4 regions of the Paenarthrobacter sp. YJN-D genome follow, and region 4 is predicted to be linked to each of the others. Evidence: riboswitches for the same ligand, from Rfam matches in the RefSeq annotation. Region 4 holds a riboswitch; each other region holds the start of a gene.

Region 1 (5,760 bases), 1.4 Mb from region 4:
AATGGTGCGCCCGCGAGCAGCGCTGTTGCTGCCGCGGACGCCCACGCTTTGGAGGTCCCTGCCGGTTGTGCTTTCGAGAACGCCAGGAAGCCCACCGGGACTGCGACGGTTCCTGCAGCGGCCGCGTGGTGGCCGATCACCCATCCGCGCTCGCTGGCAAGCAGCAAACGCAGGCGCTCTGCGGGGTCGTGCATGAGGTACACGCGGGATCCCGGTGAAATCCCGGCCAACCACACCACCGATCCCGCAACGATGACAGCCCCCGCCCGGCGGTACGGATGCCTCATGCCAGCAAGGTTAGACCTGTTTGAGGGCCTTCTCCAGATCCAGGATGAGATCGTCCACGTCCTCCAGCCCCACCGACAAGCGCACCACGCCATCGGACAGCCCGATCGCCGCCCGGCCCTCCGGACCCATGGCCCGGTGGGTGGTGGTGGCAGGGTGGGTGATCAGCGACTTGGAGTCACCAAGGTTGTTGGAGATGTCGATGACACGCAATCCATCAAGCAGCGCGAACGCGGCTTCTTTCGCGGAGCGGCCAGCGGACGGCGAGAGCTCGAACGTGAGCACTGTGCCGCCGGCTTTCATCTGCTTCGCGGCGAGCTCGTACTGCGGGTGCGACTTCAGCAAGGGGTACTTGACCCAGCTGATGGCGGGTTGCTGCTCCAACCATTCCGCGATCTTCAGGGCCGATGCCGAGCTGTGGTTGACTCGGAGCCCGATGGTTTCCAGGCCCTTGGTCAACACCCAGGCGTTGAAAGCCGAAAGCGATGGCCCCGTGTGGCGCATGAGCTGCTTCACCGGTCCATCGATGAACTCCTTGGTGCCCAGGATCGCGCCACCGAGGACGCGTCCCTGGCCGTCGATGTGCTTGGTGCCTGAGTACACAATCACGTCGGCGCCCAGCTCGCCACAGCGCTGCAGCAGGGGAGTGGCAAAGACGTTGTCGACGACGACAGTCGCCCCAGCGGCATGCGCCAGTTCGCTGACGGCCTGGATGTCCACGATCTCCTGCATCGGGTTGGACGGTGACTCGAAGAAGACGGCGGTGGTCGGCTCGGAGAGAGCCTCACGCCACTGGTCAAGGTCCGGTCCGTCCACAAACACCGTCTCCACGCCCCAGCGCGGAAGGATCTCGTTGAGGATCACGAAGCAGGAGCCGAAGAGGGAACGGGCAGCAACCACGCGGTCACCGGCAGCCAGCAGGGCACCCAGTGCGGTGAACACGGCGGACATGCCGGACGCCGTCGCGAAGCAAGCCTCGGTACCTTCGAGGAGGCGCAGCCGCTCCTGGAAGGTGGCCACGGACGGGTTGCCGTAGCGGGAGTAGACGAAGCGTTCGTCCTCGCCGGTGAAGGCGCGTTCTGCCGCGGCGGCGGATTCGTAAACGAAGCCGGAGTTCAGGAAGACGGGTTCGGCCGTTTCTTGGAAGTTGGTACGGTCAAGTCCACCGCGAACGGCCTGGGTGTCGGGGCTCCAGCCGGCGGCGTCAGGATTGAAAGTCACTTACTCGGTCCCCAGATTCGTTGGCAGGCCACGGTTCTTCCAACCATTGACGGTGCGTTCGCCGTAACGGTCGGGTTCGCCTTCAAAGCCTTCAAGGACGTTGTAGGCGGTGAATCCTGCCTGCGTGGCGGCGATGGCGGCGGCGATGGAGCGCTGGCCGGAGCGGCAGATGAAGACGAGCTCCACGCCGTCGTCCTCGGGTGCCTGTTGTTGCAGGTCCTCGATGAAGCGGGAGTTCGGGATGCCGCCGGCGAGGTTCCACTGGATGAACAGGGGATCGTTCTCGGTGGCTTTCGTGTCGGGGATTCCGATGTGGGCCCATTCGCCCTCGGTGCGGACGTCCACCAGGATGGCGCCCTGTTCAAGCTTGGCCCACGCGTCCTGCGGGGTCAGGTCACCTGCGTAGCTCATGCGTGGCCCTCGAATGCTTCTTCGTCGTCGGTATCCAGTTCATCAACGGCGTTGGCGACTGCGGCATCGGCGCTGGCAATCGCGGCGGGCAGGACGACGGCCTGCGCGACGATCACGTCGGTTCCGTTGAACGTGGCGGCGGGGCTGCCGTGCAGTACGTACCCATCCGCCAGGGCGTTGGTGATCCGCTCACAAAAGTCGCGGGTATCCGGGCCTGTTATCAGGCGGTAAGAGAGTTTTTCTTCAGTGGGTTCAGGCATTGCTGGTGCTCCTCAGTCACGCTTGCAGTTCGAGTTGTCGATACGCCGAGTAGTCACCTGAGGCACCCCGCCGGAGAGAGGGTTGCCGACCAGCAAGTCAGGGCTTTGCGCTGGTTCTCATTACTCAAGAAAAACGTAGCATTCACGACGACGGCCCGCACGGCGGCCGTCGTCATGTTGCGTAACCGGGCGGTACTGGAGTACGGGTCCAATTAAGACGTCCCGGGAGCATAATTGACGCAGTACGACCCCCTGTAACTTCGTATGAAATCAGGTCGCGGTGAACGGACAGAGCAGTTCTACACTCAAGCCCATGCTGCATTTTGGTTGGTTTGTGGGGCACGGTTTCGGGGTGCAGGGCTGGGGCACTCCGGGCTACAGCCTGGGGTACGACTGGAAGAAACCGGCCCTGTACCAGGAAGCCGTGCGCGCTTTCGAGCTGTCCGGGCTGGACCTGTTCATCATCGAGGATTCCCTGACCGTCCCGGACACCTATGGCGGTACTGCCGAGGTTTCGCTGGCCCATGCTTCCTTTGCGCCGAAACACGATCCTTTGGCGTTGGTCCCGTACTTGCTTTCCGCCACGGAGCACCTGGGGATCGTTCCCACGGTCAGCGCTTCCTTCTACCCGCCCTTCACCGCGGCCCGGCTCCTCGCTACCCTGCAGCACTTCTCCGAGGGGCAGCTCGGATGGAATGTGGTCACCTCGGGCAGCGATCTCGCCGCGCAGAACTACGGCTTGGACCAGCAGATCGAACATGACCTCCGGTACGAAAAAGCGGAGGAATTCGTCGACGTCGTCAGGCGGCTTTGGCGTAGCTGGGAGGCCGACGCTGTACTTGAGGACGTTTCAGCCGGGGTGTTTGCGGACCATACCAAAGTGCATCCGATCAACCACGACGGCGACTTCTTCAAGGTCCGTGGGCCGTTGAACACGGCACCGTTGCCCGAGGAACCCGTGCTTGTCCAAGCTGGCGCCTCTCCGCGGGGCAAAGCGTTTGCCGGCGGTCACGCGGATGTGGCAATTGCGCTCGCCCGCGGCGTTGACGGTATGAAGGCCTACCGGGATTCGATCCGGGCCGAGGCGGCGAAAGCCGGGCGGAATCCCGACGACGTGAAGGTGCTTTTCGTGCTGAAGCCCACCGTGGTGGGTTCCACAGCCGAGGCCGAGGAGCTACGGGCGCAGCGCCGGGAATTGACGCAGCGTGACATCGACAGCCAGCTCAACTCCATCTCCTACCTGTCCGTGATCGACTTTAAAAAGTTCGACCTCGATGCCCCGCTTCCGGAGTTGAGCACCAACAGCAACCAGGGCACGTTGGAGCACTTCGCCAAGGCTGCCCCTCCCGGGTCCACTCTGCGTGAAATCCTGCAGGCACGCAGCGGTGGTGCCGGGGATTCGATCATCGGCACGGTGGGAGAAATTGCGGATTATCTGGAGGAGACCGGCGCGGCCGTAGGGGGCGACGGCTTCCTGTTCTCCGGCTTTGTTGATCCGGTGACCGTGCACGGTGTGCTGGACAAGCTGACCCCGGAACTCCGCCGCCGCGGCCTGTTGAGGAAGAGTTACGGCAACGGCGGATTCCGCCAAAACCTGCTGGATTTCTAATGGGCATTTTCACCATCGGGACGGGCCCCATCTCCGCGTTGGCTGTGGCGGAAGCGGCTGCGGATCCGACGTTTCACGTGGAACTCAACCAAGAAGCGTTGAATTTGATCGGACGGGGAAGGGAGATCGTGGAGCAGGCGGCCGCTTCCGGCCAACGGGTCTACGGCCTGAATACCCTTCTAGGGTCAGGCCGGGACACTGCTGTGGAGGAGAAGTCCCTCCTCGCCTACCAGGTGCAGGTCATCAGGTATCACAACAGCGGCGTAGGCCCGTATCTGGATCGTGCCGCAGCGCGCGCAGTGATCCTGGCCCGGCTTGTCGGGTTCAGCCGGGGCGGATCCGGGGTTCGTGCCGGGACCGCCGGGTTCTATGCCGAACTGCTCAACCGCGGCGTCTACCCCGCCATCCCGCGCGAAGGGTCCGTGGGTTCCTCCGACCTGACCCAGCTGGCCGCCGTCGCTGCCGTAGCCCTGGGCGAGGGAGAAGCGTTCGACGCCTCCGGCATGCTGGTGCCCGGCGCCAAAGCCCTCGCGGACGCCGGTCTGCAAGCCCTGCAACCTGCTGCCGGAGAGGCCTTGGCCCTGGTGAGCGCCAATGCCTACTCCGTGGGCGCGGGAGCCCTCGCCTTGGTGCGCCTGCAGCACCTGGCCCGGCTCGCCGACGTCGCGCTTTCATTGTCGCTGGAGGCGATCGCAAGGTACGACGGCGGCGGAAACCTCAGTCCCTTTTCGCCGGCCATCCAAGCGGCCAAGGCGGTTGACGGCCAGCGGGACTCGGCCGCCGCTGTTCGACGGCTTCTCAGCGGTGGCTGGCTGGAGGATGTCCGCAGGGAAGCGTCGGTACAGGACGCGTTGTCCTTCCGGGCTGCACCGCAGACCCACGGGGCGTTCCGGTTCTTGGTGGCGCAGTTGCGTTCGGGCCTGGAAGTGGAGCTGAACGGCCGGGGAGACAACCCGTTGGTCGATGTGGAGTCGGGAACGATGGTGTCCGGCGGGAACTTCCAACCCATGCAGCTGGCGTTGTCCTTCGAAAGCCTGCGGTTGGGATTGGCGCACGTGGGGATTTCCAGCGAGCGGCGGATCGCCAAGCTGTATCCACCGCAGCGGGCCATCCGGGCGAGGCACCTGGCAGCGGCGTCCTCCGCGCCCGGTGCGGCGTCTGCCTTGATCCAGGAGGAGCTGCCCGGGCTGCTCTGGTATTCCGCGGCCGGACTGTTGGCCGAACTCAAATTCCTGGCAGCGCCGGCAACCCTCGGCGCGCCCACGCTCTCAGCCGACATCGAGGACCACTCGACGCTTGCTCCGCTGGCCTTGCAACAGCTGGAGAAGTCGATTGATGCCGCGGAGAAGCTCCTGGCCATCGAGTCCCTCACGGCTTCCTACCTCCTGCTGGAAGCCGAAGCTGCACAGCCGCTCGGCAACGGGACCGGGCTGGTGGCGGGCCGGCTTGCTGATGTGTTGGCGGACCGGCCTTCGGCCCCGGACCTGGTGGAGCGCTCGCGGACGGTGCTGCGCGAAGCCGTGGATCAGCTTTTCACTGAAACAGAGGAGGCGACGCCATGAGCACGGCCACCCGTAAGCATGGGTTGCATGCACTGCCCGGGGGTCTTGATGGTCTCGACGCCTCGGTCCTGGAAAAGGTGGGGAACACTCCGCTGGTCAAGCTGGAGAACTTCAGCCGCGGGCTCGGCAGTGTCATCCACGTCAAGCTGGAGTCCGAGAACCCCGGTGGTTCCATCAAGGACCGCACGGCACTAAGTATGGTGCGGGCTGCCGAGCGCTCGGGGGAGCTGAGGCCGGGGGCCACCATTGTGGAGAGCACGTCCGGTAACACCGGGATCGGGCTGGCGCTGATCGGGCACCTCACGGGCCACCCGGTGGTGGTGGTCACGGGCGACACCATTTCCGAGGAAAAACTCGCTGCGCTGCACAACTATGGCGCGCGGGTGATCCTGACGGATTGGAACGCGCCGTC
Region 2 (5,760 bases), 450 kb from region 4:
GGAGGGAAAACTACCGGCTTGCTGCGGGCACCAGCACCCAGAGCACTTCCACGGTTTCGTCCGTCGGGTTGATCCACGTGTGCGGTTCGCGGCCCGGGAAGGAGAGGGTGTCCCCTTCCTCAAGGTCGTATTCTTCGTTGGTCAGGATGAGCTTGATGCGGCCCTTGACCACATGCAGCACGTCCACGTCGCAGTCCACCGCGTAAAGCTCGTTTTCGCCGCGCCCGCGGGGCTCGATGGTGGCTTGGAGTATCTGCAGGCGCCGCTCGGAACGTGCGGTCAGCAGGCGTTCCACAATGCCTTGGCCGCCCAGCGAGATCCTGGGGCCGTCGTCGCGACGTGTCAGATGGGTCTCCGGCGCGGCGAACAAGTCGCCGACGGAGACGGACAGAACCTGGCAGAGGGTCACCAAGGAAGCCACCGACGGCGATGTCAGGTCGCGCTCCACGCGGCTCAGGAAGCCTTTGGTCAACCCGGTGGCGTCCGCAACCTGCTCGATGGTGAGGCGCTGCGCTTGCCGGGCTGCGCGGATTCTGGAACCGATGGCAACGGGAACATTGCTCGGTTCAACGGGTAGAGCCTTCATTCACGAACCTTTCAGGCCTGTCATGTGGCCCTGTCATTGGAGCAATAGTAGCCGGGAGGCACGCCAACAGGGCCACTGCGGGCGTAACCAAGTCCAAAGGATCTTGACTGTTACTCCGATCACAACATATCCTCATAGGCAACAAGTGTTGTCTGTGAGGCACACAACACATCCCCAAGCTCCAAACCCAAATCTCCAATCATCCGCACAGAGACTTCGACGCATCGCAGGAGTATCGTCGAAAACCCCAACCTCCGTGCATCAGCTCCAAGGACCGTTCATGGAATCTTCGGCTAGTAATATCGCAATCGTGGTGGTGTACCTGCTCGCCATGCTGGCCTTCGGCTGGTGGGGCAAGTCCCGCACAAAGAACAACAGCGACTTCCTGGTGGCCGGCCGCCGCCTGGGACCCTTCCTCTACACAGGCACCATGGCCGCCGTGGTCCTCGGTGGCGCATCCACCGTGGGCGGCGTGGGCCTCGGCTACAAGTTCGGCATCTCCGGCATGTGGCTCGTGGTGGCCATCGGCTCCGGCGTGCTGCTCCTTAGCCTCCTGTTCGCCGGCACCATCCAGCGGTTGAAGATCTACACGGTCTCCCAAATGCTGAGCCTGCGATACGGCAGCAAAGCCACCCAGACATCCGGAATCGTGATGTTGGCTTACACCCTCATGCTCTGCGCCACGTCCACCGGCGCCTACGCCACCATCTTCGTGGTGCTCTTCGACTGGGAACGCTGGTTGGCAATCGCCGTCGGCGGCGCCATCGTGCTGGTCTACTCCACCATCGGCGGCATGTGGTCCATCACCTTGGCAGACCAGGTGCAGTTCCTCATCAAGACCGTAGGCATTTTCTTCCTGATGCTGCCGTTCGTCCTGAACGCAGCCGGCGGAATGGACGGCATCCGTGAGCGCCTTGACGCCAGCTTCTTCCAGATCGACGGCATCGGCGTCCAGACAATCATCACTTACTTCGTGGTCTACACCCTCGGCCTCCTGATCGGCCAGGACATCTGGCAGCGCGTCTTCACCGCCAAGACCGCCACCGTTGCACGCTGGGGCGGAGCTACCGCCGGTGTTTACTGCATCCTCTACGGCATCGCCGGCGCACTGATCGGCCTGGCTGCCCGCGTCGCCCTCCCGGACATCGATGTCGCCAACCTCGGCAAGGACGTTGTCTACGCAGAGGTGGCAACCCACATCCTGCCCGTCGGCATCGGCGGACTGGTGATGGCCGCGGCTGTGGCTGCGATGATGTCCACCGCTTCGGGCGCCCTGATCGCCGCCGCTACGGTGGCCCGCGCAGACGTTGTCCCGTTCGTGGCCAGCTGGTTCGGCAAGACGATCAACACCGACGACACGGAAAACCCCGAGCACGACGTCAAGGCTAACCGCTACTGGGTCCTGGGCCTGGGCATCGTTGCCGTCCTGATTTCCATGGCAGCGCAGGACGTCGTTGTTGCCCTGACCATCGCCTACGACATCCTGGTGGGCGGACTCCTGGTCGCCATTCTCGGCGGCCTGGTCTGGAAGCGCGGAACGGGCATCGCGGCTGCATGGTCCATGGCAGTCGGCTCAGTTCTGACACTGGCCCTGCTCATCATGTACGCGGTTGGTGTCATCCCGAGCGAAGACGGCGTCTACGCCAACGAGCCCATCTACTGGGGCCTCGGTGCTTCCCTGGTGGTTTACGTCGTGGTCTCCCTGCTGACTCCGCCCACGGACGCAGCCGTCCGCGAGGCCTGGGACAAGCGCGTAGCCGGCGCCATCTCCGAGGAACTGCCGCCGGAAGTCCACCCGGTGGGCAGCAGCAAGTAACCAGGCAATACCCGACGGCGGTGCCGCCCCTTCGCGGGGGCGGCACCGCCGTCGTTTTGTTCCCGGCAAAAGGGCCTTCACAACCGCAGGTGCGGTACTGTTGTCCCAGCTTCAAGAGATGTGGCGCCAAGCTCCGACTGGCCATGCACCAACCCCATGTTCACGGGTGGTTCGGATGAGGAAGCGGCCCGTCCCGGACCTGAGACAACCGAGCGGGCAAGAGCACTCTCCACAGGAGCAGCACCTTGCCGTATCAGAGCGATGCCAGCCACGCCCACAACACCACCGGCCCAACCGAAGCCCGGAACGTCACGGTGATTCCCGCCGTCGACCTTTACCTGGGCACGGTCACCATAGTGGCCAGGAACGAAACCCTGTTCTTCCGGCATCCCCATCCGCAGCAGATCGCCAGAGCGCTGGCCCAGGCCGTCCGGCCCTCAACGTGGTGCGAGGCGTCCCGGACCCTGACGGTTACTGTGGCCGCGACAGGAAAACGGGATGGCCAGCCGCGCCTGTTCGCCCTCGGCAGCCGGGACGAGGACTAGATTTCCTCTTCCTCCCCACGGAATTCCTCGGTCTCATCGATCGGCACCACCCGTTCGTCGTCCTCGGGGGCGTCCACTTCCTCAACCCAGGGCTCGTCCACTTCCTGGTCTTCGGCGTAGTCGTAGGCCGGGTCCGACTCGATGGTGGTGCGTTCCGGGTACTTGGCGTGTGATTCGGTGGTGTCCATGGTGCAACCTCCGTCCCGTGGGCCTGTAAGAGCCCGCTAACCGAGTGCGGGGAGGCTCCCCGCCCCTGTCCTTCCATCTGAGCACCGGCCAAAGCGAGGGTCAAGCAGAGCCGGAAATTACGGTGCACCGAACATTCCAGCTAAGGAATACCAGCCAAAAAACCCTGCAAATAAGCGGTAGTGTGGGGCGTGCAATGGGGCCGCAACTACCCCACCCAGCACAGGAGATAAAGTGCAGATGCACCAGGAATCCCACAGTTCGTCGAGCCCCGCTCCGGACCCCGCAATCGAACCCGCAGCCCTCCACCACACCGCAGAACCGGCAGCACCCACTGCGTCGGACATCAGGCGTTGGCGGCAGTACCTTGCCGATGAACGCGCCGAGGCTGCGGTCTACCGCGAACTCGCCCAGCGCCGCGACGGCGAGGAACGGCAGATCCTGCTGGCTCTGGCCGAAGCCGAAGGGCGTCATGAAGCGCACTGGCTCAAACTCCTGGGTGAGCACGCAGGCATGCCCAAGGCAGCTTCCGCCCGCAGCCAGTTCCTGGGGTTCCTGGCCCGCAACTTCGGTTCGGTCTTCGTCCTGGCCCTGGCGCAACGTGCAGAGGGCCGCTCCCCCTACGGAACCGAGCCGGCCGCCACCCCCGCGATGGTGGCCGATGAACAAATCCACGAGGAAGTAGTCCGGGGCCTGGCGACCCGTGGACGCAACCGGCTCTCGGGTACCTTCCGTGCTGCAGTTTTCGGCGCCAACGACGGTTTGGTGAGCAACCTGTCGCTGGTCATGGGCATGGCCGCGACGGGTGTACCGAGTTCCGTGGTCCTCATGAGCGGCGTTGCAGGGCTCCTGGCTGGCGCACTGTCCATGGGTGCCGGCGAATACGTCTCCGTCCGCTCGCAACGCGAACTGCTCAATGCCACCCTCCCCACCCAGGCCACCCTGACCGCAGCCCCGTCGCTGGACATCGACCACAACGAGCTGGTCCTCGTGTACCTGGCACGCGGCATGACCCGCGAAGCCGCCGAGCACCGGGCAGCCGAGCGCATGGGATTGTTCAGCTGCGACTGCGATCCCAGCCTCTCCCTGCAGCCCGAGAAGCCGGTGGCCGATGAGCATGAATCGGTGGGTTCGGCGTGGGGCGCGGCGCTGTCCAGTTTCTGCTTCTTCGCCTCGGGAGCCATCGTTCCGATCCTGCCCTTCCTTTTCGGGATGACGGGTATGGCCGCGCTCCTGGTGGCCGGAGTCCTGGTGGGCATCGCGCTGCTGGCGACAGGCGCCGTCGTGGGTTTGCTGTCCGGTACGTCGCCGCTCAGCCGCGGCCTGCGGCAACTGGCCATCGGGCTGGGAGCAGCTGCTGCCACCTACGGTCTCGGTTTGCTGTTCGGCGCGGCGATCGTCTGAGTTTGGACTGCTCCCCCGGCAGACCGTAATGTTGGTTCGTCCTCCGCGCTGCCCCGCGTGACCAAGGGCCTGAGGAATGGAGAACCGTGGACTGGGAGCGGGAAGCTACGCACGTGCCGAAGCACCGGCGATCGGGAACAACCCAGCGCGTTCTGCTCGGCCTGCTGATGGCATTCATCGCGGCGACGGTCGCTGTGCTGGTGTCCTGGTTCCTGAATGGCGACCCCCGCATCACGGCACTGTTCCCGGGCGTCAGCGTCCCGGGCGGCCCGCAAACCGGGAAGATACAGCCCACCTCGGCCCGCATTCCGGACGCACCACCGCCGGGACTTGAGGAAGCTGACGCCCCGCTGGCCTCGCCGACGGCACCGGGCACCACCAATGATTCGTACAAGTTCCTGGCCATGAACGACGACGGCACCCCGGTGGGCTATTCCCCTTGCCGGCCGCTGCACTACGTGGTGAACAACGCCTCCGCTCCCGAAGGAACCGACCCCCTCCTGGCGACGGCCATTGCCAATATCTCTGCAGCCTCGGGCATCCAGTTCGTCAACGACGGAACAACCGACGAACAACCCGCGGACCGGCGAGAGCCCTACCAACCCAACCGCTACGGCGACCGGTGGGCTCCCCTGCTGATCTCGTGGACCACACCAGAAGTGGCGCCGGCCCTTGAAGGGAAGGTCATCGGCACGGGCGGCAGCACCATGTATTCGCTGGACAAGGGCCCCAAAAGCTACATCACCGGAAGCCTGGAGCTGGACACACCCCAGATCGCGGAACTTCTGGCCGATCCCGGCGGTGCGGACTACGTCCTTGCCGTCATGCAGCACGAGCTGGGACACGTGATGGGACTGGACCATGTGGACGATCCGATCCAGCTCATGTACCCGGAAATCGGGGCACCGGACGGTCTGGCCGCCGGTGACCTGAACGGCCTCCATCTCCTGGCATCAGCCCCCTGCCGCAAGGACATCTAGCAGCTTTCAGGCGTTGGGTACAAAGGCCATGGACTCACGGGGACACTGGACTTATGCTGGCGAATACGGCCGACGGCGGCGCCCCACCGCCCGTCCGCGGCCTCCACGTCAGGGGGTTCCATGGAACCTTATGGGTCGTCCAAGTGGCCGGACCCGGATCCTCCCCGGCCCCATTACCTTCCGCCTTCGGGTCCGCACGAGCCGCCTGAGCACCGCCCGCCGATCAAGCACAGCAGCGTCGCC
Region 3 (5,760 bases), 350 kb from region 4:
GGGAACCGGATGCGGCGTCCGACGACGGCGGTCCGGTCGGGCAGCCCGGCTGACCACCCGCGCCGCAAGGGTCAGCGCGCCGGGAGCACGCAGCCTTGGTGGGTGCCGGCACTCTTCACCCACAGCGCGGAGGCGACTTCATCTGCCAGGTCAAACTCCCGACCGGCAGCGCCGCTGCCTATCCGGACCACCAATGCCCCGCCGAAAGGCTTGCGCCCCATCACTTCAACGGGTGCGTCGAGCGCGATGTCCTCCGCGGCAAGGTACCGGAGGAGTTCGGGGTTTTCGTCGCTGATGCGGGTTATGCGGCCCGAGTGGCCCTGGTCGAGTTCGATCATGCGGTACGCATGCGGCAAGTCAACGGCACCGTCCGCTGACGGGATCGGATCGCCATGGGGGTCCCGCACGGGGTGGCCGAGCTTGGCTGACATGCGTTCGATGAAGGTGTCGGACACCGCATGCTCGAGCATCTCGGCTTCGTCGTGGACCTCGTCCCAGCTGTAGCCGAGTTCCTCCACCAGGTACGTCTCAATGAGGCGGTGCCTGCGAACCATCGAAAGAGCGAGGCGCATGCCTTCGGAGGTCAAACGGATGGCGCTGTAGGGCTGATGGTCAACGAGGCCTTGGTCCTTGAGCTTCCGCACCATTTCCGACACCGAGGAATTGGCGACCCCGAGCCGCAGGGCAAGCTGTGAGGACGTGATCGGCTTGTCCTGCCACTCCGTATAGGAGTAGATGACCTTGACGTAGTCCTCGATCGAGGAGGAGGGCGTACTGGTCTTCACACCCCTAGCCTACCGTGGTGTGGCATCGCGGACTTTGTATGCACGCCAGGTCTGCGTCAGGTAGGGCAGCGGCACGGTTTCTCCCGGCGCGTGGCCAAGGTGTTCGTAGAGGTACCACTGGAGGTTGCCCATGACTTTGGCCCGCGTCGCTTCGTTGGCGCGCAGGTAGTAACTGCGCGACTTGGTCAACTCCATGATGTCCTCGGGCGAGAGCGGGTCCTCCCACCTGGTGAGGTGGCGTTCCAGTCCGTGAAATTCCGGGCCGATAACCGGCCGGAATCCCGGCTTGTGGACGTCGCCTGCATGCATGATGCGCGAGAGCCTGTGGACCCAGGGAATTGAGGTGTCCAGCTGGTTCCAGATCAGCCCCAGAACCCCCGCGGGGCGCAGGATACGGGCGATCTCCGTGCTCGCGGCAAGGGGCTCGCACCAGTGCCAGGCCTGGGCAACGCTGACGACGTCGAATGCTGAGTCCGCCAGTCCGGTTGCCTCGGCCGTCCCCTCCGTCGCGTGAACATCGGGGTAGGCCTTTCGCAGTTGCGCCAACATATCGGTGGAAGGGTCGACGGCGGCCACCTCAAGTCCGCGTCCGGCCAGGAGAGAGGTGAACTTGCCCGTTCCTGCGCCGAGGTCCGCAGCTGTCGATGCCCCTTCAGGTAGGAGCCAATCAACGGAGTCCACAGGATAGCCTGGCCGCACGCGATCGTAGTGGTCTCCGCCATCCTGGAAGCTTTGGCCAAGTTCATGGCGCCGGGAGGCATGGAGTTTGGGTCCGCGGGGACCGGCGGGACCGGGAGTGACTGGAGCGCCGTTCGGTGAGCGCAGGGACACGCAAACTCCTTCACAGGGCCGTTAGAGGTACCCTACGAATTTACCCTCTAGTCGACCGTGCAGGGAGCGGCACCGGCTGTGCCCGGGGTGTTGGGCGCCCACTCGGGGTAGCTGCGGTGGTCGTTGGCCGGTACCCAACGGCCCTCGTCCACCACATAGTCCCAGCCCAGGCCGTTGCGCTTGAGTTCCTCGATGCCTGCCAGCAGCCTGGTGGCGTCCTCCAACCGGGAGCCGACGCCGAAGCTTGCGCGCAGGGAACCCGAAGGCAGTCCCAGCCGCTTGAGCAACGGATGCGCGCAGAAACGTCCGTCGCGGAGGCCCACTCCGTGTTCGGCCGCCAGATATGCGGCGACCAGTCCGGCGTCGAATCCTTCTACGGAGAAGTTGACCACGCCGATGGTGTCCTCGGAATCGCTGAAGATCCGGTGGACTGTAACGCCGTCGATGGCTTCCAGGCCCTCAACCAGGTAGCTGCGGATGCCCGCTTCGTGTGCGTGCCAGGCGTCCTGGTCGAGGCCGGCGAGCACCTGAGTGGCGCGGGCGAGCGTTGCGGCGCCCAGGACGTTGGGGGAACCGCCCTCGTGCCTCGCCGGACCCGTGGCCCAGCTGACCGAGTCCAAGCGCGCTTCGCGGACAGCGCCACCACCTGCCAGGTGCGGGATCCCGGCGTCGAGCCAGTCCGGGCGGCCCACTACCACTCCTGCGCCGAACGGCGCATAGAGCTTGTGTCCTGAGAAGACGATGTAGTCGACGTCAGCCTCTGCGATGTTGACGCGGCGGTGCGGAGCGAGCTGGGCTGCATCCACCACGATCCTCGCGCCGTACTCGTGGGCCAGCGCGGCAAGCCGGGCGATCGGCAGGATCTCTCCGGTGACGTTCGAGGCGCCCGTGACGGCGAGCAGGCTGACGCCGCCCAGGGCCAGTTCGGCTTCGATCTTGTCCAGTGTTCCGGCCAGCGTCGGCGCCGCAACCACGCTGCGGTGCGGCACGCCCTGCCACGGCAGCAGGTTTGCGTGGTGCTCAATGTCCAAGTACAGGACCTCGCCGGCAAACTCGCCGTCGACCTGCGGGAGGCAGCCGGCCAGCAGGTTCAAGGAGTCCGTGGTGTTCCGGGTAAAGATCACCGAATCGTCTGCACGTCCGCCAACGAAGTCACGGACGATGTTCCGGGAATTCTCGTAGACGGAGGTGCTGATCTGCGAGGCGAAGCCTGCCCCGCGGTGAACGCTGGCGTAGTACGGGAGGACCTCGTTGAGGTAGGCGGAAACAATCGTCAGCGCAGGGGCTGACGCGCCGTAGTCGAGGTTGGCATAGCGGACGTGGCCACCTTGGATCAGAGGCGCCTGAAGCTCCGCGCCCGTGACGGCGGCGAGGGGACGCGCAGCTGCCGATTCGAGGGCGGCTTCGTCAACAAAGGAAGGGATGGTGTTTGCGTTGAACGTGACTGTGCTCATGGGACCTCACTCAAGAGGGACCCCCACAGGGGGATCCGCGCTTGCCGCATCCGTTCCGGACCGGCCGGGTCGTCACCCGGGGCACCCCACCGCGAATGGAGGGTTGCCGGCCAGCAAACCGGGGTTTAGCGCTGGCACTCGTGACCTGTAAAAAAGGCTAAGGCACGTCCGGGGGACGATCCAAAGCCGTGGGGTTTTGTTAAGCGCTTTGTTACGCGGAATGCCAAATCCCAGTTTCCGCGAACAAAAAACGGCGGACGCGCACAAAAGCGGGCGTCCGCCGTCGGAAATTCGGCAATCCGGAGTAGGGTCAGCCTCAGGCTTGGGGCTGCAGGAGGTCGTCCAGTCCGGGGTTCAGACGCTTCAGGACTTCCGAATGCAGGATGGAGTTGGTGGCCAGGGCGTTGCCGCCGAACGGTCCGTCTTCGCCTTCCAGGGAAGTGAAGCGCCCGCCTGCCTCCGTCACGATGGGGACGAGCGCAGCCATGTCGTAGAGGTTCAGCTCCGGTTCGCAGGCGATGTCCACTGCGCCCTCGGCCACGAGGCAGTAGGACCAGAAGTCACCGTAGGCACGTGTGCGCCAGACGTCCTCCGTGAGGTCCATGAATTCGTCCAGATTGCCCCGCTCCTTCCAGCCGGACAGGCTGGAGTAGGACATGGAAGCGTCGGCCAGGCGTGAAACGTTGGACACCTTGAGGCGGGTTGCTGAAGCGAGGGACCGACCCATGTAGGCGCCCATGTCCTTGGCAGCCCACCAGCGTTTGCCCAACGCCGGAGCGCTGACCACACCAACGACGGGCTCGCCTTCATCGACGAGCGCGATCAGCGTTGCCCATACTGGAACGCCGCGGACAAAGTTCTTTGTTCCGTCGATGGGATCGATGATCCAGCGCCGCGATCCGTGGCCACTGCTGCCGAACTCTTCACCCAGGACTGCATCACGTGGACGCGAGCGCGACAACTGACCGCGGATAGCCTCCTCCGCAGCCTTGTCGGCATCGGTGACAGGGGTAAGGTCCGGCTTGGTTTCGATCTGCAGGTCCAGGGCCTTGAAGCGATCCATGGTTTGGGCGTCGACGGAATCGGCGAGGACATGGGCCAGGCGCAGGTCGTCGTTGTAGGTGGAAGCGGGTTGGGTCATGGCACCAAACTATCCTGAAATACTGGCGGCGGTGGGGACGTTACCGCTGCACCCTCAGTTTTCCAGTGTCATCAAGTAACCGTGCCGAGCTCTTTCGCTTCTTTGGCCTCCAGGCGCGGGTCCGCGCCCAGCAGGCGACGCAGTGACGCCAGGCGCGCCACCCCTGAAGGGCCCGCATGTCCTTCATTGACCCAGGCGTCCAGCCCGCAGTTCACTGCCGTAGCGTCGTGCTTGCATCCCCGCTCGCATGCTTCGGTGCCGGGTTCGAGGTCCGGGAAGGAATGCAGGATCCGGTCCGGATCCACGTGGGCCAAGCCGAAGGAGCGGATACCGGGGGTGTCAATGATCCAGCTGCCCGAGGGGGCATCCGCGAGCTTCAGCGCCAATGCCGACGACGAAGTGTGCCGGCCACGTCCGGTGACGGCATTCACGCCGCCGGTGGCCCGCTCGGCGCCCGTCAACGCGTTGACCATGGTGGACTTGCCCACACCGGAGTGGCCCAGCATGACGGTCACTTTGCCACGGAGGTGTGCGCGGAGCCGGGAAACAGCATCCCTGTCCAACCGGGCCGACAGCCCATCATCGGATCGGGCATCAATGCCACCGGCTTCAGAATCGGCTGTCCGGCTGATAATCACCGGGAAATCCAGGCTGACGTAGTTGGCCAGCAGTTCAGTGGGATCCTTCACGTCGGCCTTGGTGATCAGCAGCAATGGCTCAATACCGGCGTCGTACGCCGCCACAAGGGCGCGGTCGATGAACCCGGTCCGCGGTTCGGGATTCGCGGCTGCAACAACCACCACCAGCTGGTCGGCGTTGGCTACGACTACCCGCTCGATCGGATCCGTGTCATCGGCGCTGCGGCGAAGGAGGGTCCGGCGTTCTTCCACCCGGACCAGCCGGGCAAGCGTGTCCGGAGACCCGGAAACGTCGCCTACAAGGGCCACGAAGTCACCGGGCACAACAGGGTTGCGCCGGAGTTCGCGGGCGCGTGCGGCGATGATGATGCGTTCGTTGGGGGAGTCTTCGTCAACGATTGCCCGGTACCGCCCGCGGTCCACCGTGATGATCCGCCCGATCACGGCGTCATCGTAGCTGGGACGGTCCTTGGTCCGGGGTCGTGATCCTTTTTTGTTGGGACGGATCCGGACATCGGATTCGTCCCAGGAACGTGCGTCGCGGCCCATGGTCAGTTGCCGGCCTCATTCGTGCCGGCGGAGTCAAGCATTCGTGCCCACATCTCCGGGAACTCGGGCATCGTCTTGGATGTTGTGGCGATGTCTTCAACCTGGACGCCGTCGACGGCGAGTCCCAGGATGGCGCCGGCAGTGGCCATTCGGTGGTCTGCGTAACTGTGTACCACTCCGCCATGGAGGGAAGCTGGGCGAATTACCAGGCCATCGGCAGTTTCTTCCGCATCGCCACCAAGGCGGTTGATCTCGGCAACCAAGGCAGCGAGGCGGTCTGTTTCGTGTCCGCGGAGGTGGGCGATGCCCGTCAATCGCGAAGGGCCGGTAGCCAGAGCGCAAAGTGCGGCTACAGTCGGCGC
Region 4 (5,760 bases):
GCAGTCGCGGACCGGCTACCGTGAAGGACTGTTCCGCATGGTCCGGGCTGACCATGAAAGACGTCACGTTGGGACTCAACGTCGCCGCGGAATTATCACCGGGAACGTTGGCCCGGGTCTCCTTCGATGACCTGGACTTTTACGTCGCCTCGGCTGACGCAGAAGCCCTGGAGGCTCCTGCCGGTCCAGCGGCCGGTTCCGTGCTCCCCCGCGTCGACCTCATCCAATGCTTCGACGAATACGTGATGGGGTACTCGCAATCCCGCCACTACCTGGGCGGTACCGCACCGTACTTGCCTGAGGACAACGGCCCCATGCATGTAGTCCTCGTGGACGGCAGGCTGGCCGGATGGTGGCGGCACAGCTTCGCAGGGGGCATGTGCGGGCTCGAGGTCCGGATGGACAAGCCGGCAACCAAGGAAGAGCAGATGGCCCTGGAAGCCGAAGCGGAACGCTACGGGATTTTCCTGGGCATGGAGGCCAAGCTGCTGTGATGGGCACAGGGCTAAGCTGGGGTTAAGACCTAGGAGGCCTGCACTGTGAACAATCTGATCTTCTGGATCATCGTCTGCTCGTGGCTGATTCCCATGGGAATCCGCATGTACAACCGGTCCAAGGCCCGCCGCCTGCAGAACGGGAATTTTCGTGGTCAGGATTATCCTCAACAGGGTTTCCCACCACAAAATTACCCGCCGCAGGACTACCCGCAACAGAATTACCCGGGCTACCCGTCAGGGCCGGCAGTCATCCGCCCTGCAGACGAGGCTCCGCAGGTCGCGCCGCCGTCGAACGCCTCCTACCCAAGCGGTTCCTACCCAAGCGATTCCTACCGGGCCGGACAGCCCGCTCCCGCGCCGTTTCCCATTGCCGGTTCCGAGCCCCAGGGCTACCGCGCCCGAAAGCTGGCTGAACTGGATGCGAAGTTCACCAATGGCCAGATCGCCATGGAGGACTACATGAAGCAGCGCGGGGAGATCATGAACGGCTAGGCACGTCCACAAACAGGCAACTCTACGAACAGGCTCCTCACGGTCAGGCGAAGAACGCCCCGCGAAGCTGCTCCGACAATTGGCCGATTTCCGTGAGGAAGCCATCGTGGCCGATCGGCGCCTGGATGGTGTGGACCGGAACATTCCCCGGCAGTGCTGCCGCCAGCTCCTTGGACTGGGCCGGGAAGTACAGCCTGTCCGTGTCCACAGCAGCAACAAAGAACTCGGCGGTGGCACGAGAAAGTGCTTCCTGCAGTGTGCCCCGTCCCCGCCTGATGTCGTGAGACATCAACGCTTCGGTGATGGCGATATAGCTGTTGGCATCGAACCGCCGCACAAGCTTTGTCCCCTGGTGGTCCAAGTAGCTTTCCACCTGGTAGCGACCACGCTCCCCCAGGACTGCTGCGGAGAGCGGCGTTTCCTGATGTTGGGCTTCCCTGCCGAAGCGGAGATCCAGTTCCAGGGCGGAACGGTACGTGATGTGCGCAATCCGGCGGGCCAGGGCAAGTCCGTGTTCCGGGGCCGGACCGCCGTAGTAGTCCCCATTGTTGAAGTGCGGGTCCTGCCGGATGGCCAGGGTTTGGGCCTGCGCAAAGGCAATCTGCTCGGCGGTGCTGTAGGCTCCCACCGAAATGACGGCGCAGCGGTTGACCCTCTCCGGAAACGTGACAGCCCATTCGAGGGCCCTGGCCCCACCCATCGAGCCGCCCAGGACCGCGTGCCAGGATTCAATCCCCAAGAGATCCGCCAAACGGGCCTCAGCAACCGTGCTGTCGCGAAGAGTAACCAGGGGGAACCGCGAACCCCACGGCTTGCCGTCCGGCGCATCGGAGGACGGGCCGGTGCTGCCATAGCAGCCACCCACGATATTGATGGAGACAACGAAGAACCTGTTGGTGTCGATGGTGGCGCCCGGACCCACCAACTGCTCCCACCACCCTTCCTCGTCCGTGGCTCCGCGGGCAACGTGGGTGCTGCCCGTCAGCGCATGCTGGATGAGCACGGCATTGGACGCGTCGGCGTTGAGTCGTCCCCAGGTTTCGTACGCCAACACGACGTTGGGGAGGTGACCGCCGGCTTCGAGCGCCAGCGGCCCTATGCCCGCGTACTTGACGGTTCCGTCTTCTTCTCCGGATTTGGGAAGTGCTGTAGCAGTGATGGTCATTCCTTTGACACCTAACTTCGCGCTTGCCCGTCGCCTTGCGTGCGAACAGGCCAGGTCTTCACCCGGGGCACCCCACCGCGGAAGGAGGGTTGCCGGCCAGCAAGCCGGGGCTATCTGCTGGCACTCATGACCTAATACGTAGAGTCTAGGAAAGACACCACCGTTATGGCGAAGAATGTGACACCAGTGTGACGTTCAAGGGCAGCTTCATTCACGAAAGAGCACTCCGGGGTGCCGTCCGGCGAATAATCGTCGATGTGGACGGCGCCCCGGGTCCGTCAGCCAGGTGCGTCAGCTGCAGACGTGGAGGGCAGGCTCAGGCGCCCTTGGCCGCGCGGAAGCCGGCTTCGAGGTCGGCAATGATGTCATCGATGTGCTCAATGCCCACGGACAAGCGGACCAGGCCCGGGTTGACGCCGGCGGCTACCTGCTGCTCGACCGTCAGCTGGCTGTGCGTGGTCGACGCCGGGTGGATGACCAGGGAGCGGACGTCACCGATGTTGGCGACGTGGGAGTGCAGCTCCAGACCGTCCACGAAGCGCTTGCCGGCCTCTACGCCACCCTTGATGTTGAAGGCCACGATGGCTCCCGTGCCCTGGGGTCCGTACTTGCGGCCCCGCTCGTACCAGGGGCTGGACGGCAGGCCCGCATAGGCGACCGATTCGACGTCGTCATGCGCTTCCAGCCACTCGGCCACCTTGGTGGCGTTGGCGACGTGGCGCTCCACCCGCAGGCTCAAGGTTTCCAGGCCCTGCGCGATGAGGAACGCGTTGAACGGCGACACGGCCGAGCCGAGGTCGCGAAGGAGCTGGACACGGGCCTTCAGGATGTAGGAAAGGTTGGCTCCGAGCGCTCCGTCCTTGCCCAGGTCGCGGGCGTAAACCAAGCCGTTGTAACTGGGGTCCGGGGTGTTGAAGCCGGGGAACCGCTCCGGGTCTTTGCCGAAGTCGAAGTTGCCCGAGTCCACGATCACGCCTGCGATCGCCGAACCGTGTCCGCCGAGGTACTTGGTTGCGGAGTGGACCACAATGTCCGCGCCCCACTCGATGGGCCGGATGAGGAACGGCGTGGAGAGGGTGTTGTCGACGATGAGAGGCACGCCTGCCTCGTGCGCGACACCGGCGACGCCTTCGATATCCAGCACGTCCTGGCGTGGGTTCGAGACGACTTCACCAAAGAACAGCTTGGTGTTCGCCTGGACGGCCGCACGCCACTGCTCGAGGTTGTCCGGGTCCTCGACGAAAGTCACGGAGATGCCGAACTTCTTCAGCGTGTGGGCCAGCAGGTTGTACGTGCCGCCGTAGAGGCTGGGGCTCGCGACGACGTGGTCGCCGGCCTCGGCGATGTTCAGGATGGCAAAGGTCTCGGCTGCCTGGCCCGAACTGAGCAGCAGTGCACCCAGACCGCCTTCGAGGCTCGCGACGCGCTGTTCCACGGCGTCCTGCGTGGGGTTGCCGATCCGGGTGTAGATCGGAGCCAGTTCGGCCAGGGCAAAGCGGTTGGCCGCGCTTTCAGCACTCGGGAAAACGAACGACGTTGTCTGGTAGATCGGCAACGAACGCGCGCCCGTGGCGGCATCCGGCTCTTGGCCTGCGTGGATCTGGCGGGTTTCGAAAGACCATCCTTGGGACATGGAGTTCTCCTGTTCGTGGCGCGTGTGGTCGGCGGAATAGCTGTGGGAAGGAAGCTGCGGCCAGTCTAGGAAGTGTCCGGGTCCTTGGACAGCTTTGTGACGCCAGCAGAATATATGGGCTCTTTTGCGACCTTCCATGACGCCCGTCGCGAGATCCCACCTTAGTTAGGGTTGGCTTAGCTGAGACACCGATCACAAAGTGCCAAGATGAAGCCATGCGCATGGATCACGTCTCTTACGCCTGTGAACGAGATGGCCTCTTGGCCACTACCGAACGAATTTCCGCGGCTCTGGGAGTGGACGCAGTCCGGGGCGGAGTGCACCCGCGCTTCGGCACCCGGAACATGATCATTCCCCTTGCGGATAACAAGTACCTGGAAGTCGTGGAGGTCCTGGACCACCCTGCTTCCGACAAAGCACCCTTCGGCCAAGCTGTCCGTGCACGCTCAGCCGCCGGCGGCGGTTGGATGGGCTGGTGCGTGGCAGTTGACGACCTCGCCCCGTTTGAGGAACGCCTCGGCCGCGCAGCAGTCCCGGGCAACCGCAAGTTCCCTGACGGCCGCGAACTGGTGTGGCAGCAGATCGGCATCCTCGGCTTGATCGCCGATCCCCAGGTGCCGTACCTGCTCAAGTGGGAGGGCGACCCCTCACTTCACCCGTCCAAGGTGTACGAGAGCGATGTGAAGATGTCCAGCCTCACGATCGCGGGTTCCGCCGAACGCGTGACCGAATGGCTGGGCGAGCCAGTGGAGAAGCCTCTCGAGGACGTCGCGGTCCAGTGGATAGCACCACGCGGCACGCCGGGCATCATGGCCGTCACTTTCGAAACCGCCTCCGGAGCCGTCACCATCTGACCGTTCCCCTGATCCGGGCTGGTCCCGGCCCTGGACACCGCTGTCCAGAGAATGCTTCGGCCGCCATCAGCGGGTGCCAATGACGTCACCCACCGATGGCGGCCGGATACTTTTAACGGCTGCAACGGCTGCAACGGCTGCTCAGCCCAGGCCCACCGCTTTGCCGAACAGGCTGAATCCAACGAATGCCACAATGTCCAGCAGGGCATGGGCAACCACCAAGGGCATCACCCTCTTGGTCTTGGTGTAGATCCACCCAAAGACCAGGCCCATCACCACATTGCCGATGAACGGGCCAAAGCCCTGGTAGAGGTGGTAACTCCCGCGAAGGAGGGCGCTGACGACGATGCCCGCCGGAACGCTCCAGCCGAACTTGCCGAAGCGGTCCAGGAGATACCCCACCACAATCACTTCTTCCACTATGGCGTGTCGCACGGCGGAGAGAATCAGCACGGGAACCGTCCACCAGTAGGCATCCAGGCCGCTGGGCACAATGGCAGTGGTGATTCCCAATGCCCGGCCGGCCGCGTAGAGGCCAAGGGACGGTATGCCGATAAGCGCCGCGAGGCCCAGGCCCTGAAGCAGATCCTTGCCGGGGCGGGCCAGGTTGAAGCCGAGCCGGGCGAACGCCGAACCTTCACCGTCCCTTGTGGCCTGGACGTGCGTGGACAGGAAGTAGAACACCAGCGCCACGGGCACCAGGGCGAACAGGATATCCAGAAGCTGGTACGTGAGATCGAAATATTCGCGGGTGCTCTGGGACCTGTTCAGCGTGGACGTTGCATCAGCCAGCGGCGCCCGCGTCATCTTGTCGAGCAGTTGCACCACGGAGTAGACAGCCGACTGGCCCAGGGAAAGGCCCAGGACAATGAGCACTTCGGCGCGCAGCCGGCGACGGGAAGCAAGGAACATGTACCTATCTTGCCCGCAGTTCCTGCCTCTTTGCCGGGAACCGCCGCCCTATGCTTGGTGGGATGGGTGCCCCAGAGAGAATATTCATGATCCGGCACGGACAGTCCGCCGCGAACGCCGACACGTCCATCTACAACCGCGTGCCGGATTATCGGATTCCGCTGACGGACCAGGGCGTCGAGGAGGCGCGGTTGGCCGGCGAGGACC

What was found. A riboswitch is a leader RNA that binds a small molecule or an ion and turns the genes downstream of it on or off. The one in region 4 is predicted to bind S-adenosylmethionine.
Region 1: linked by a shared signal. The riboswitch ahead of HMI60_RS17665 (DUF1737 domain-containing protein) and the one ahead of HMI60_RS11115 (homoserine O-acetyltransferase) in region 4 are both predicted to bind S-adenosylmethionine.
Region 2: linked by a shared signal. The riboswitch ahead of HMI60_RS09185 (hypothetical protein) and the one ahead of HMI60_RS11115 (homoserine O-acetyltransferase) in region 4 are both predicted to bind S-adenosylmethionine.
Region 3: linked by a shared signal. The riboswitch ahead of HMI60_RS12735 (aminotransferase class V-fold PLP-dependent enzyme) and the one ahead of HMI60_RS11115 (homoserine O-acetyltransferase) in region 4 are both predicted to bind S-adenosylmethionine.

The regions. Positions count from the first base shown of each region.
Region 1 is NZ_CP053549.1:3,807,786-3,813,545, reverse strand. Features, by position in the region: gene HMI60_RS17680 (hypothetical protein) at 1-287, opposite strand, end outside; gene HMI60_RS17675 (O-succinylhomoserine sulfhydrylase) at 298-1,506, opposite strand; gene HMI60_RS17670 (rhodanese-like domain-containing protein) at 1,507-1,917, opposite strand; gene HMI60_RS17665 (DUF1737 domain-containing protein) at 1,914-2,177, opposite strand; SAM riboswitch class IV at 2,191-2,302, opposite strand; gene HMI60_RS17660 (NtaA/DmoA family FMN-dependent monooxygenase) at 2,458-3,786, shown strand; gene HMI60_RS17655 (aromatic amino acid ammonia-lyase) at 3,786-5,348, shown strand; gene HMI60_RS17650 (PLP-dependent cysteine synthase family protein) at 5,345-5,760, shown strand, end outside.
Region 2 is NZ_CP053549.1:1,940,092-1,945,851, reverse strand. Features, by position in the region: gene HMI60_RS09195 (helix-turn-helix domain-containing protein) at 11-586, opposite strand; gene HMI60_RS09190 (sodium:solute symporter) at 867-2,402, shown strand; SAM riboswitch class IV at 2,512-2,631, shown strand; gene HMI60_RS09185 (hypothetical protein) at 2,648-2,947, shown strand; gene HMI60_RS09180 (hypothetical protein) at 2,944-3,135, opposite strand; gene HMI60_RS09175 (VIT1/CCC1 transporter family protein) at 3,374-4,537, shown strand; gene HMI60_RS09170 (matrixin family metalloprotease) at 4,624-5,517, shown strand; gene HMI60_RS09165 (peptidase M10A and M12B matrixin and adamalysin) at 5,638-5,760, shown strand, end outside.
Region 3 is NZ_CP053549.1:2,739,134-2,744,893, reverse strand. Features, by position in the region: gene HMI60_RS12750 (MFS transporter) at 1-53, shown strand, start outside; gene HMI60_RS12745 (metal-dependent transcriptional regulator) at 72-785, opposite strand; gene HMI60_RS12740 (class I SAM-dependent methyltransferase) at 795-1,616, opposite strand; gene HMI60_RS12735 (aminotransferase class V-fold PLP-dependent enzyme) at 1,664-3,070, opposite strand; SAM riboswitch class IV at 3,103-3,216, opposite strand; gene hisN (histidinol-phosphatase) at 3,387-4,211, opposite strand; gene HMI60_RS12725 (ribosome small subunit-dependent GTPase A) at 4,283-5,398, opposite strand; gene aroA (3-phosphoshikimate 1-carboxyvinyltransferase) at 5,401-5,760, opposite strand, start outside.
Region 4 is NZ_CP053549.1:2,393,644-2,399,403, reverse strand. Features, by position in the region: gene HMI60_RS11125 (winged helix DNA-binding domain-containing protein) at 1-494, shown strand, start outside; gene HMI60_RS11120 (hypothetical protein) at 540-989, shown strand; gene HMI60_RS11115 (homoserine O-acetyltransferase) at 1,033-2,154, opposite strand; SAM riboswitch class IV at 2,169-2,286, opposite strand; partial or broken gene HMI60_RS11110 (bifunctional o-acetylhomoserine/o-acetylserine sulfhydrylase) at 2,471-3,808, opposite strand; gene HMI60_RS11105 (VOC family protein) at 4,003-4,641, shown strand; gene HMI60_RS11100 (CPBP family intramembrane glutamic endopeptidase) at 4,783-5,553, opposite strand; gene HMI60_RS11095 (histidine phosphatase family protein) at 5,640-5,760, shown strand, end outside.